Linked DNA regions of Fibrella aestuarina BUZ 2. The protein of the gene in region 1 interacts with the protein of each later gene in a pairwise test. Links are inferred from orthologs where the notes say so. Each region holds a gene or a part of one and is shown on either strand. Other genes may lie near its edges. The genes, in order: ftsZ, rlmN and FAES_RS25535.

Evidence for each region.
Region 2: the proteins of ftsZ (region 1) and rlmN interact in binary tests that used the Escherichia coli proteins (3 or more experiments, as listed by UniProt). The link is inferred for Fibrella aestuarina BUZ 2 from one-to-one orthologs.
Region 3: the proteins of ftsZ (region 1) and FAES_RS25535 interact in binary tests that used the Escherichia coli proteins (3 or more experiments, as listed by UniProt). The link is inferred for Fibrella aestuarina BUZ 2 from one-to-one orthologs.

What each region holds. Positions count from the first base shown.
Region 1 is NC_020054.1:1,136,140-1,140,555, reverse strand. Bases 693-3,541 are described here. They hold ftsZ (cell division protein FtsZ), read left to right. Parts: upstream 693-1,344; coding sequence 1,345-2,739; downstream 2,740-3,541. Other genes in these bases: FAES_RS04510 (DNA alkylation repair protein), read left to right, coding at 2,805-3,509; ftsA (cell division protein FtsA), read left to right, coding at 693-1,209. Outside these bases: more of ftsA, read left to right, coding at 1-692; accD (acetyl-CoA carboxylase, carboxyltransferase subunit beta), read left to right, coding at 3,607-4,416. UniProt on the Escherichia coli protein: Essential cell division protein that forms a contractile ring structure (Z ring) at the future cell division site. The regulation of the ring assembly controls the timing and the location of cell division.
Region 2 is NC_020054.1:6,375,895-6,380,290, forward strand. The notes cover bases 582-3,410. They hold rlmN (dual-specificity RNA methyltransferase RlmN), read left to right. Parts: upstream 582-1,379; coding sequence 1,380-2,441; downstream 2,442-3,410. Other genes in these bases: FAES_RS26455 (GatB/YqeY domain-containing protein), read left to right, coding at 582-661; FAES_RS26460 (CvpA family protein), read left to right, coding at 774-1,307; FAES_RS26470 (DUF11 domain-containing protein), read left to right, coding at 2,577-3,410. Outside these bases: nfi (deoxyribonuclease V), read left to right, coding at 1-166; more of FAES_RS26455, read left to right, coding at 215-581; more of FAES_RS26470, read left to right, coding at 3,411-4,396.
Region 3 is NC_020054.1:6,161,434-6,165,955, reverse strand. The notes cover bases 1,153-4,107. They hold FAES_RS25535 (rod shape-determining protein), read left to right. Parts: upstream 1,153-2,094; coding sequence 2,095-3,120; downstream 3,121-4,107. Other genes in these bases: mreC (rod shape-determining protein MreC), read left to right, coding at 3,217-4,053; FAES_RS25540 (BF3379 family histone-like protein), read left to right, coding at 1,606-1,791; FAES_RS25545 (aminotransferase class I/II-fold pyridoxal phosphate-dependent enzyme), read left to right, coding at 1,153-1,467. Outside these bases: FAES_RS25550 (amidase), read left to right, coding at 1-1; more of FAES_RS25545, read left to right, coding at 163-1,152; FAES_RS25525 (hypothetical protein), read left to right, coding at 4,126-4,522. UniProt on the Escherichia coli protein: Forms membrane-associated dynamic filaments that are essential for cell shape determination. Acts by regulating cell wall synthesis and cell elongation, and thus cell shape.

The DNA.
Region 1 (4,416 bases):
TCGAATCAGTCGAACGTTGACATCGGGCTGGTCAACGTCAGCTTCAGCAACCACAATATCAATTCGCAAAAACAGCCCGGTAGCATTACCCGACTCTCGCCGGGTGATGAGGTAACGCCTGCCGACATCGATCACCTGCTACGCGACATGTACCGCACCCCCCAACTGGCGGGTAAGGAAATCGTGCACGTGCTTCCTATGGACTTCACGGTCGATAGTGAAACGGGGGTTGAGGATCCCGTTGGCCGAAATGGTGTTAAGCTGGGGGCCGATTTCCAGATCATTACCACGCAGGCCGATGCGGCAGTCAACGTACGGCGTTGTATCGAGCGCACGGCCAGCCATCTTCAGCGCGATCAGGTGTTACTATCGCCACTGGCTTCGGCCATGGCGGTGCTGACCCCCGAAGAGCGGGAAGCCGGTGTGGCCCTGGTGGATATTGGCGGCGGCACCACCGACGTAGCCATTTATTACCGGAATGTGCTGCGCCACGTGGCGGTGTTCCCCTGGGCGGGCAACTGCCTGACCAACGACATTCAGGATGGATGCAAGGTCCTGCCCCAACAGGCCGAACTGCTGAAGATCAAGTTTGGTAACGCCAACCCCACTACGTACCGCCTCAACGAGGTGGTATCGGTGCCGGGGTTGCCAGGTCGCCAGCCCAAAGACGTGCTGTTACGGAATGTGTCGATCATCCTGAGCGAACGGCTCAAAGAGATTGCTGCACTCGTACAGGCCGAAATTATTCGGTCAGGTTACAAAGATAAATTGCTGGGTGGTATTGTCTTGACCGGGGGCACCGCGCTCATCGAAGGCATTGACGAAGTGTTCCGAACCGTCACTGAGATGGATGTGCGCGTGGGTTACCCCGAACAGTTGGAATACAATTTGCGCGCTGATCTGGTCAGCGATCCGGCTTATGCCACGGCGGTGGGATTAGTGTGGGCCGGGTTCCGCAGCGTCGATGATCGGATTTCGTTCATCAGCGATCCGGGTCTGGCTAGTTCGGCGCCGATCAATGGCAATGGGCAGGGTCGTCCTGTTGATACCACGCGCCCAAATCCGGGGCCGAAGGGTAACGCAGGTACGTCGCCAGCCAAGCCAGCTGATGATGCGGGCGAGACAGGCCAATCGACGGGTTGGCTGAGCTGGCTGAAAAAACTAATTAACCCCAAGCTTGGTGACATCAACGACTCGTATCGGGACTAGCCAATAATTTTGCTGGCCAAAAGCGAACTAAAGTCCGGGTTTGGCCTTGTTTCTGTACCATCGCTTACCCCATACACGCTTTACCACAACCTAACCGCCCTCATGATTAATCGGACACCATTAAGGAATCAAGCTATGTTGGACCACGGATTTACCCTCGATATACCCGAGCAAAACGCCCCGATCATCAAGGTTATTGGTGTGGGTGGCGGCGGTAGCAATGCCGTGCAGCATATGCTTAAGATGGGTGTAAAGGATGTCGAGTTCGCGATCTGCAATACTGACCGGCAAGCCTTAATGAGCAGCGACGTGAAAACGAAGCTGAAACTCGGCACGGGATTGGAAGGGGCTGGTATGGACGTGGAAGTGGGCCGCCGAGCCGCTACCGAAAGCCTCGACGAACTGCGCAACCTGCTGGGTGGATCGATCAAGATGGTCTTCATCACGGCCGGGATGGGCGGTGGTACCGGCACGGGCGCAGCGCCGGTAGTAGCCCAGCTCGCCCGCGAAATGGGCCTGCTGACAGTTGCCGTCGTGACGGCCCCTTACAAATATGAAGGCATCGACAAGCGTTCGCAGGCGGCAGAAGGCATCGAACTGCTAAAGAAAAGCTGCGATACGGTGCTGGTTGTCATGAACGACAAGCTGGCCGACCTGTATGGCAAGCTCAGCATTCGGAAAGCCTTCGCTCATGCCGATAACGTGCTGGCTACCGCCGTGAAAAGTATTGCCGAAGTCATTACCACCCGCGGCGACGTGAACACCGACTTCATGGACGTGAAGAAGGTACTGCAGGATGCAGGGCCGTCGGTGATGGGCTCGGCAGATGCAGAAGGTGAAGAGCGGGCGTTGCACGCCATTCAGGAGGCGCTCAACTCACCGCTGCTGAACGACAGCGACATTTTGGGGGCCAAGCGCATCCTGCTGACCATTTCGTCGAGCTCGGAGTACGAAGCCACGCTGGAAGAACAGACAATCATCTCCAACTACATCGTGGAGAAGATTGGCGAAGAAGCCCGTCTGTTTAAAATTGGTGCCATCTTCGACGATTCGCTCGGCGCCCGAATGCGGGTAACGATCATCGCGGCTGGTTTTGAGACCAACATGGATGGCATTATCGCCCCGCTGCCGATTGCCAGAGAAGAACCCGCCAAACCCGTTGAGGCCGTTGACACACCGGACCAAACACCGAGCGCACCGGAAGCTAACCAGCCCGAGCTGGTACTCGATGAGGCGGGCGTCAGCACACCTACGTTTACGCACAGCGGGCCGGTACCAGTGCCACCCGTACCTGGTCCGTATGCCAATGGGCTGGGGACGAACGATCATGCTGGCTATAACGGCATCACGTTGAACCCGACCCGACCCGACGATACGGAAGAGGTGAAGCAACTCATCACCGATTTTCTGCAAAACCGCTTCAGCGAGCGCGAGTTGGAAGCTCCGGCTTTTAGCCGTCACCGGGTAATGCTGTACGAAATTCCACTGTTGCCCGACCACGAGCTGATTCGCTCACGCCTGTTCGATTAGGCAACACCCACTTGATTTGTCTTTATTGGCACGGGCTTCGGCTCGTGCCTTTTCGTTGGTACCCCATGACCCCAGACTACCAGACCGTTCGGCAAACTATACTGGCGCAGGAACAACCTGAGCGCGCCGCTTTCGCAGCTCGTTATTTCAAAACACAGGCCGGCCAATACGGGGAGGGCGATGTGTTTCTGGGTCTGTCGATGCCGCAACAACACGCCTTGGCCCGGCAGTTTCGCAACCTGGCCATTGCCGATACTGAGCAACTCGTTCAGGACCCATACCACGAGTGCCGCATGGTGGGCCTGCTGATCTGGAATCTACAGGCCAAACGGGGCGGAACGGTGCTACGGCAGGCCTTGGCCGACAGGTACGTTGCCAACCGGCAATTCATCAACAACTGGGACCTGGTCGATAGCAGTTGCCCCACCCTACTGGGGCTGCCTTTGCTCACGGCTGACCGGACCTTGCTGTATGAACTGGCCCAGCAGGATCACCTCTGGAGCCAACGGATTGCCCTGGTGACCACCTGGCAGTTTATCCGGCACGGGCAGTTTAGCGATACGTTTGCCCTGGTCGAGCAACTGATCACCCACCGTCACGATCTGATTCACAAGGCGATGGGCTGGATGCTGCGCGAAGTGGGCAAACGTAACCTTGATGCCCTCAACGAATTCCTGCACGACCATGCCCGCCAATTGCCGCGTACGGCCCTGCGCTACGCGCTCGAACGGCACGACCCCGTCAGTCGGCGGGCATTTATGGCCAAATAAGGGTTGGCTGTTCGACGGCGCATCCGTAAACATCAGCCGTCAAACAGCCAACCTCATTTTCCCCTTCGTATCTTTGCTTTCTTTTAGCTCGACAAACATGTCTTGGTTTATACGAAAGGATAAGGGCATTCAGACCCCGACCGAAATGAAGCGGGAGGCCCCCGATGGGTTGTGGTATCAGTGCCCGAATTGCAAACAGGTGATGCATACCCGTGAGCATAAGCTGAACGCGTATACGTGTGTCCATTGCAATTACCACGAAAAAGTAGGCTCGGACGCCTATTTCTCACTGCTTTTTGATGGCAATGAGTTTACCGAACTCGATGAGAATATGATCTCGGCAGACCCGCTGGGTTTTACCGATACAAAACGATACCCCGACCGGATTCGGGCCACCGTGGCTAAAACGGGCCTGAAAGATGCCGTCAGAACGGCTCATGGACCTATGAATGGCACTGAAATCACCGTCGCCTGCATGGATTTCGGGTTCATTGGCGGGTCGATGGGCTCGGTGGTTGGCGAGAAAATTGCCCGCGCGATCGATTACGCGCTGGCCAACAAAACGCCGTTTCTGATGATTTCGCGGTCGGGGGGTGCCCGGATGATGGAAGCCGGTTTCTCGCTGATGCAGATGGCGAAAACATCGGCCAAGCTGGCGCGGCTGTCAGAAGCAGGCCTCCCTTACGTTTCGCTGCTGACCGACCCTACCACGGGTGGTGTGACAGCGTCATACGCCATGCTGGGCGACTTCAATATCGCCGAGCCGGGGGCACTGATTGGTTTTGCCGGGCCGCGCGTCATTCGGGAAACCATTGGTAAAGACTTACCCAAAGGCTTTCAGAGCGCTGAATTCGTACTGGAACACGGCTTCCTCGATTTCATCGTCGACCGTAAAGACCTGAAAGAC
Region 2 (4,396 bases), 5.2 Mb from region 1 along the record:
GATCAATCCCGTCTATGTCTCGCCCGGCCATCTGATCGACCTCGAAACGAGCATCGACCTCATGTTACGTTGTGATGGTGGTTATCGCCTTCCCGAACCAACCCGCCGGGCGCATAATCTGGTCAATGCCGTGCGCCGGGCCAACTTATCCGACCAGGCCCAATAGGTCTAAAAACCGACGTACCTTTGCCTATTCATTCAATCAACTACCCTGATGACACTGAAAGAACAAATCGACGCTGATATTAAAGACGCCATGCGCGCCAAGGAACAGGATCGCCTCCGGGCGCTGCGGGCCATAAAAAGCATGATTTTGCTCGAAGAAACGAAGGAAGGCGCCACCGGCACGATCTCGAAAGACGACGAAATCAAGCTACTATCGAAAGCCGTGAAACAACGCCGCGACTCAGCCGACATCTACCGCCAACAGGGTCGCGAGGACCTGCTGGCCACGGAAGAAGCCGAAATCGCCGTGATCTCGAATTACCTGCCCAAGCAACTATCGGAAGACGAACTGCGCGCTAAAGTGCAGGAACTGATCGCGCAGGTGGGTGCCACCGGACCCGGCGACATGGGCAAAGTGATGGGCGCGGCCTCGAAAGCGCTCGCCGGCCAGGCCGAAGGCAAAGCCATCTCGGCGATGGTGAAGAGCTTGTTGTAATGTATAATGAACAATGTACGATGCACAATGACTACGTAATCACCCCGCAACAGCCAGGCGCCCCCGGCGGACCGCATTGTTCATCGTACATTGTTCATTATACATTTCGCTCATGGCTACCCTCGACATTCTGATCCTGATTCCGCTCATTTGGGGGGCCTACAATGGCTACCGCAAAGGGCTGCTGGTCGAGATCGTGGCGATTCTTGCCTTCGTGGTGGCCCTGATTATTGGCTTCAAATTCCTACAGTTCGGTATCGACTTGCTGGCCCCCTACATCAGCCGCGAACTGGCCCGGAAGTTTCTGCCCTGGCTGGGCTTCTCGGTCATTTTCTTCCCGGTCGTGTTCATGATCAACCGCATGGGTTATTCGTTGCGCCGGAGCCTGCGCTATACCCTGTTGGGTACGTTCGACAGCCTCGCCGGTGCGGCGGTGGGCATCTTCACGTGGGTCTTTGGAATTAGTACGATCTTATGGCTGTTCAGCTTTATGAACGTCAGGATGCCGCCCAACCAAACCCGCGACAGTTTCATGTACCCGCTGCTGCGCCCTGTGGCGCCAAAGGTGATGAACGTAGCGACGGTCTGGATGCCTAAAGGACTGGAAGCCGGTCGGCGCTTGAAGCGTGAACGCCTGACCGAGTGAACGAGCAGCCAACGCTCGGTGCTTGCTCAGCTTGTTGACCATTCAAGTAGTCATCCTTTCGCTCTTCACGAAATGAAACAGGATATTCGTACATATAGCCCGGCGCAGTTGACCGAGTGGTTCAAACAGAACGGTGAACCGGCCTTCCGGGCCAAGCAGGTACAGGAGTGGCTCTGGAAGAAAGCGGCGCGGTCGTTTGGGCAGATGAGCAACCTCGGCCTGCCCCTGCGCGAGAAACTCGATGCGCACTTTGCCATCAACGCGCTGACGGTCGCCACCGAGCAGCGCAGCAACGACGGCACCATCAAATCGTCGTTTAAGCTGTATGACGGCAACCTGGTGGAAGGCGTACTGATTCCGGCGCTCCGTACCGACGACCAGGATAGAATGACGGCCTGCGTATCGAGCCAGGTGGGTTGCTCACTGACCTGCAAATTCTGCGCGACGGGCTACATGGACCGCAAGCGGAACCTCACCGCCGCCGAGATCGTCGATCAGGTGGTCGAAATCGACCGGCAGGCGAAAGAGACCTACAGCAGCCCGCTTACCAACATCGTCTACATGGGCATGGGCGAGCCGCTGCTCAACTACAAGAACGTGCTGGAATCGGTCGACCGGATTACATCGCCCGACGGACTGGGGATGTCGCCCAAGCGGATCACCATCTCAACGGCAGGCATTGCCAAGATGATCCGGCAGCTGGGCGATGATGGCGTAAAGACGAATCTGGCGCTGTCGCTGCATGCCGCCAACGATCAGAAGCGCGACCAGATTATGCCGATTAACGAGAGCAATTCGCTGGCAAACCTGGCCGACGCACTCAATTACTTTTACCGCAAAACCGGTACCCGCGTCACGTTTGAGTACATCGTCTTTTACCATTTCAACGACACCATACAAGACGCCAAAGAGCTGTTTGAGTTCACGAAAAAGGTACCGGCTAAGGTGAACATCATCGAATACAACCCCATTGCCGAGGCCAATTTCAAGAATACCGACCCCCAGACGCTCGACAAATTTGCGGGTTATCTGGACGATCGGGGCGTTACGGTCAACATCCGCCGAAGCCGAGGCAAAGACATCGACGCTGCCTGCGGGCAGCTGGCGGGCAAGGAAAAAGCGCAGATTAAGTAAACAGTCGAGGCTAGTATTGGCACGTTATGTTACTCGACCACGAATTTTAATATTAAAATACGGGCATATACTGCCCTATCTACTGAGTCGGGCATGTAGTTTGATGCAGCACAGGTAACTCTGCTTTGTCCAAGTATGCCTGTACGTTTACGTTTATGCCCCAGCCTGCCTACGGTTCTGCTTCTTCTGATCATTTCCGTTTCGGCACTAGCCCAAAAATCCCAGCTTAACAACCCTTTCGTCACGCGCAACGCGAGGCAACTCGATTCGTTGCGGCGGGTGATTGAGCGACAGCAGCGCCAACGTACCCAGGATCCCGCGCTGGGCCGGGTCCCGGTTGAACGCCTCGATCGTATCCGGGAGGAATTGGCCAGCCAACGGCAGGCTCGTGCGGCAGCGCCCATGACCTGGACCGAACGCGGCCCTCAGGGCGTGACCGGCACCATCCGCACCTTCCTGGTTGATCCACTCGACCCCAATGGCCGCAAAGTATGGGCGGGCAGCCTCACGGCGGGCCTTTGGGTCAATGGCAACATCAACAGCGCCGACAGCACCTGGCGATGCGTGAGCGATGGCTGGGACAACCGGGCTGTGTCGGCGCTAGCTGCCGACTCGGCCAATCCGCAGGTACGTTACGCGGCGACCGGCGATTTGCTCAGCACCCTGGGTGGCCCCGATGGCGGCGGCATCTACAAATCGACCAACGGCGGCTCGACCTGGAGCAGACTCAGTTCGACCGTTCCGACTAGTGGCACCAGCCTGCTTCAGTCGGCGTTTCTGCGCGTCAGTAAACTCGTAGTCGGGCGCGGTAGTGCTGTGTATGCCGCGACCCAGTACGGCCTCGTTCGCTCGGCTGATGGAGGCACCTCCTGGCAATTTACGCTGGCCCCCCAGCAAAACATTGGCGCACAGCCCGTTACCAACGGCGACGACCGTATGACCGACGTGGAGATGCACAGTAATGGATTACTCTACGCCGCCACTGGCACAGGCCGCATTTTCCGTTCAATCACCACGGCAGGTACGTCGTGGACCGAGGTAACGCCTCCTTCAACGGCGCCCTACACGGGTGTACGCACCGAAATTTCGCTAGGTCCGCTATTGAAACCAGGCGTTGAGGCGATCTACGCCATCAATATCGCCTACGACAACAACTACGGAGGGTACACAACTCGCTGGCTACGTCGTTCGGGCGACGGCGGTAAGACTTGGGTAACCATTGCCAAACCCGTCAATGCCAACTATTCGGGCATTGATTTTACACTGGGTTTCGGGGATAACTACCTGACGATGAACATTGCCCCCGATGATGCCAATACCATCAATATCAGTGCTTACGACCAGTTGTACCGCTCGACTGATGCGGGCAAAACTTGGTCGGCGGGTATATTTATCGACCGGACGACGGCGATGTTGCAAACGTCGACCCAACGGGTTGTCTGGGGTGGCGACGTGGCCGTTCGTTACGCTTCAGTGATGAGTACACTGGCGAAACAGGGATTCACCGATGCACAAAACGGGCGCACCAAAGGCTTCGGTGGGCTATCGGCCAATGGCGTTGCCATGCGGAATTCAGCTGGTAGCGTTTACCGGTTGATTGGGAGCCGTGGCGAACCTGGTCTGTTGGAGATGCCGGTTTCGGGGGGGAGTGCAACGGCGGCACAGGTCAGTTATCAGGCCTATCCTTTGCGCCCTTATGTCGATCAGGATGAACCTGGTTTGCAACTGGCTACGACACCCGGCGATGGTTTCCTGTGGCGGAATACAGCCCAATCCGCCGACTGGACGTACACGTCGACCTCCCTCGCCACGGGCAATACGTCGCTCAACGATCTGTCTGATTACGACAGCCGGACCAATACACTCTACTATTGGGCGGGTAACTACCTGACCGCTACCTTCGGTTCGGCCAGCGGCCCCACCGCTGATCCCGTTTTCAAAGCACTCTCGACAAC
Region 3 (4,522 bases), 5.0 Mb from region 1 along the record:
AGAAGTAAGTGTAAAGGGGCTTACCAGTAGCCAAGCGTCACGTTCTGGGCTCCGTCGCGCGTACTCTGTTTCGTTAATTCTTTATTCTTAATTCTTAATTTATGTATTTTTGCACTAAACATGTTAAAAACAAGCCATTAAGGCTTAAAACGGCAATATAAAGTGGATTTATTTGAGAAGCTACGAACCAATCTTGGTCCTATCGGCGGCGCAGCACGCGAATATAACGGTCACCATTATTTCGCGTTTCCGCGGCTAACGGGTGAATTAGGGCCGCACATGACCTTTAATGGTAAGAAGATGCTCAACTGGAGCCTGAATAACTATTTGGGTCTGGCCAATCATCCTGAAGTGCGTGAAGCCGACGCGCAGGCCGCTGCCGATTGGGGACTAGCCTATCCGATGGGCGCCCGCATGATGTCGGGCAATAGCGATCTGCACGAGCAGTTGGAGAAAGACCTGGCCGAGTTTGTGGGTAAGGAAGATGCCTTCCTGCTCAACTACGGTTATCAGGGCGTGATGTCGGCTATCGAAGCCCTCGTCGACCACCGCGACGTGATCGTTTACGATGCCGAATCGCATGCCTGCCTGATCGACGGTATCCGGCTGCACAAGGCCAAGATGGGTGAGTACTACAAGTTCAACCACAACGACATGGCCAGCCTGGAGAAAAACCTTCAGCGGGCTACGAAGAAAGCGGCCGAAAAAGGCGGTGGTATTCTCGTCATCACCGAAGGTGTATTCGGCATGTCGGGTAAAGTGGGGAGCCTGGATCAGATTGTTGCGCTCAAGGAAAAATACAACTTCCGCCTGCTGGTCGACGACGCACATGGCTTCGGCACGATGGGCGCCACGGGCGCGGGCGTAGGCGAACTGCTCAACTGCCAGGCCGGTATCGACATTTACTTCTCGACGTTTGCCAAGTCGATGGCCGCTATTGGCGCGTTTGTCGCGGCCGACCACGACATCATCATGTACCTGAAGTACAACATGCGCTCGCAGACCTACGCCAAGGCCCTGCCGATGCCGTTTGTGGTGGGTTGCATGAAGCGGTTGGAACTGATCAAAAAGCACCCCGAACTGCGCGAAAAACTGTGGGAAAACGTGCGTGCTCTGCAAAACGGGCTGCGTGAGCGTGGCTTTAACATTGGCGAAACCACGTCGCCCGTTACACCCGTACTGATGCAGAATAACGGGGGCGTTGTAGCGGCTGCCAACATGATCAAAGACCTGCGCGAAAACTACGGCGTCTTCTGCTCGATTGTGGTTTATCCGGTCGTACCGAAAGAGGTGATTATGCTTCGGATCATCCCGACGGCGGCTCACACGCTGGAGGATGTCGAGTACACACTGAACACATTCAGCGCTATCTCCGACAAGATCAAAAATGGCTACTATGTGCAGGAAAAACCCTCTGGATTGACTGCAATGGCCGAATCGGCGGTCACTGAGACTGCCGCTGAGTAAGGTATCGGGGTTTAAGTAGGATTATTCGGTTATTTTTTTGACGTAGCTCTTGTTGTCTATGTCAGAATAACTATATTTCCGCCGAAATGCGCGTTTTTAGCGCATTTAAGCACTTTTTCACACTTAAACCCCAATCGTATGACACGCTTTGAGGAGATTAAAAACCTGGTTATGTCGCTGGAAGGAGACTTTGATAAATTCTACGACAAAAAGAACCAGGCTGCCGGAACTCGCGTACGGAAAGGCATGCAGGACTTGAAAACGATGGCCCAGCAGATCCGTGCTGAAGTTCAGGATCAGAAAAACGCTGCTACTCAAAAGTAATCGTTCATTGTTTTGAACTGGCCAAACCCGCCCTAACAACAAGTTGGGGCGGGTTTGGTATTTTAAGGGCATGCTAACCGATACCCGATTGCCTGTAATTCGCTAACGCTCACGGACAAAAAGAAAAGTCCATTCAGGCAGTGGGCTAAAGTTCTATTTAATTATCCCTACTTTTGTAATAGCAATCGGTCATTAGTCATTAGTCATCGATTATTGGTTGCTTCTACTAGCTACGGATTGTCCATGACTAATGACCTGTGACCCCAACACGCAAGCTCTGCTTATCTTCGTAACAAGCCTGAAATGGGACTTTTTAATTTTCTGACCAGCGATATTGCCATTGATTTGGGGACGGCAAATACCCTCATTATTCACAAAGACCGGATCGTCGTAGACGAACCGTCGATCATCGCCATGGACAAAGTCAGCGGGAAAGTGCTGGCAATTGGTCATAAGGCGATGCAGATGCACGAAAAGACCAACGAAAACATCAAGACCATCCGTCCGCTGAAAGATGGCGTAATTGCCGACTTTACGGCGGCCGAGCTGATGATCCGGGGCCTGATCAAGATGATCGAGTCGGGGAATCGGCTGTTTTCGCCCTCGCACCGTATGGTCATTTGCATCCCGTCGGGCATTACTGAGGTAGAAAAACGGGCGGTTAAAGACTCCGCCGAACACGCAGGTGCCAAGGAGGTGTACATGGTGCACGAGCCAATCGCTGCCGCTATCGGTATCGGTATCGACATCACCCAGCCCAACGGCACCATGATCGTTGATATCGGGGGCGGCACTACTGAAATCGCCGTTATTGCCCTGTCGGGTATTGTTTGTGAACAATCGATCCGGATTGCCGGTGACGTGTTTACCCGCGACATCGTCGATTACATGCGCCGGGAGCATAACCTGCTGATCGGTGAACGCTCGGCTGAGCAGATCAAGATGGAAGTGGGCTCAGCTCTGCCCGAACTCGACAACCCGCCAACCGACTACGAAATCCGCGGTCGTGACTTGATGACGGGTATTCCGAAGGAGATTAAAGTGACGTATAGCGAAATCGCCTACGCCCTCGACAAGTCAATCTCGAAGATCGAAGAAGCCGTAATGAAAGCCCTGGAAGTATCGCCGCCCGAACTCTCGGCCGATATCTACACCAACGGTATTCACCTGACGGGCGGTGGCGCGCTGCTGCACGGCCTCGACAAACGGCTGGCGACGAAAACCAAACTCCCTATTCACGTGGCCGATGATCCGCTCAAGGCCGTGGTGAAAGGGACAGGCGAGGTGATCAAAAACCTCGATATGTACAAGTCGGTGCTGATTTCGTAACGCAGAAGCGTATAAAAATTGCTGGCGCTTGGGGCTTCGACTAGACGCCCCAAGCGCCAGCAATTTTACGATTTATACCCTCCCACCTTCCGCCGCGTGGAACAACTCTTTGCCTTTATTGCCCAGAGCCGCAACTTCATCCTGTTTGTGTTGCTCGAAGTACTGTGCTTTTACTTCGTGGTTAACACCAACAATTACTGGAGTGCGAGCTTCTTCAACACGTCCAACCGCTACGCCGCGCAGATGTTGGCCTGGTCGAATTCGGCGCGCGAATACACCAACCTACGGCAGGTCAACGCGGATCTGGCAGCCGAGAATAAGCGCTTGACAACCCAACTGACACAACGTCAGCAAGGCAGCCCGGCTGCCCCGACTGCTTACAAAGCCGACTCGTTATTTGCCAACCGGTTCCAATTTACTGTGGCTAAGGTGATCAATAACACCACGACACTGGCCAATAATACCCTGACCATTGATAAGGGTACTGCCGATGGCATTCGGCCCGGCATGGGCGTAATCTCGCCAACGGGTATTGTGGGCCGGGTACGTTTCTGTAATGAGCACTATTCCGTTGTCACCTCAATCCTGCATTCCGAGTTTCGGGTATCGGCTCGGCTGGTAAAGGCCGAAGAAATCGGTACGGCCCGCTGGCCCGGTATCGACCCAACGCGCATGACGCTGGTGGATATCTCACGGAATAAGCCAGTTAGCAAGGGTGATTCGGTGATGACCTCAGAATACAACTCTGTGTTCCCGCCGGGTATCCTCATTGGGCGTATCAGTGAGGTACGTACCCAGCCAGCGCAGCCTTTCCACGACCTCAGCGTAGCTTTGTCGACGAATTTTAGCAGCCTGCTCTACGTCTATGTCGTCGATAACAAACAGGCTGAGCAGCAGTCGCAGGTCGAGAAGCAAATCGATAGCGAGAAGTAACGAATAAAATAGCTGTCGGCTATCTGCATTACCTTCGCGGATACTTGGCGGCCCCGCCCACTGCCATTCTCTATGACGCTCCGCGAAATCATCACGATCAGCATCTTATTCCTGCTTTACCTAACCCTTCAGATTCTGATTGTCCGGAACCTGGTCATCTTCGACTATGGCTTCTGTTTTCTCTACGTAGCCTGTATCTTATTGTTGCCCAACGAAATAAGCCAGACGGTGCTGCTGCTGCTGGCCTTCGCCACCGGCATTATCGTTGATACATTTTATAACACGTTAGGCATGCACGCCGCCGCTACGGTGCTGATGGCCTACCTGCGGCCGCTGATTGTGCGCGTGCAGATGGGGCAGCGCATGCTCGAATCGAGGGTGGTTTTTACGTTGCAGGAGTTGGGTTTCGCCGACTTTTTCAAGTATGTCATTGTGCTGGTGCTAATCCACCACGGCGTGCTTTTCCTGA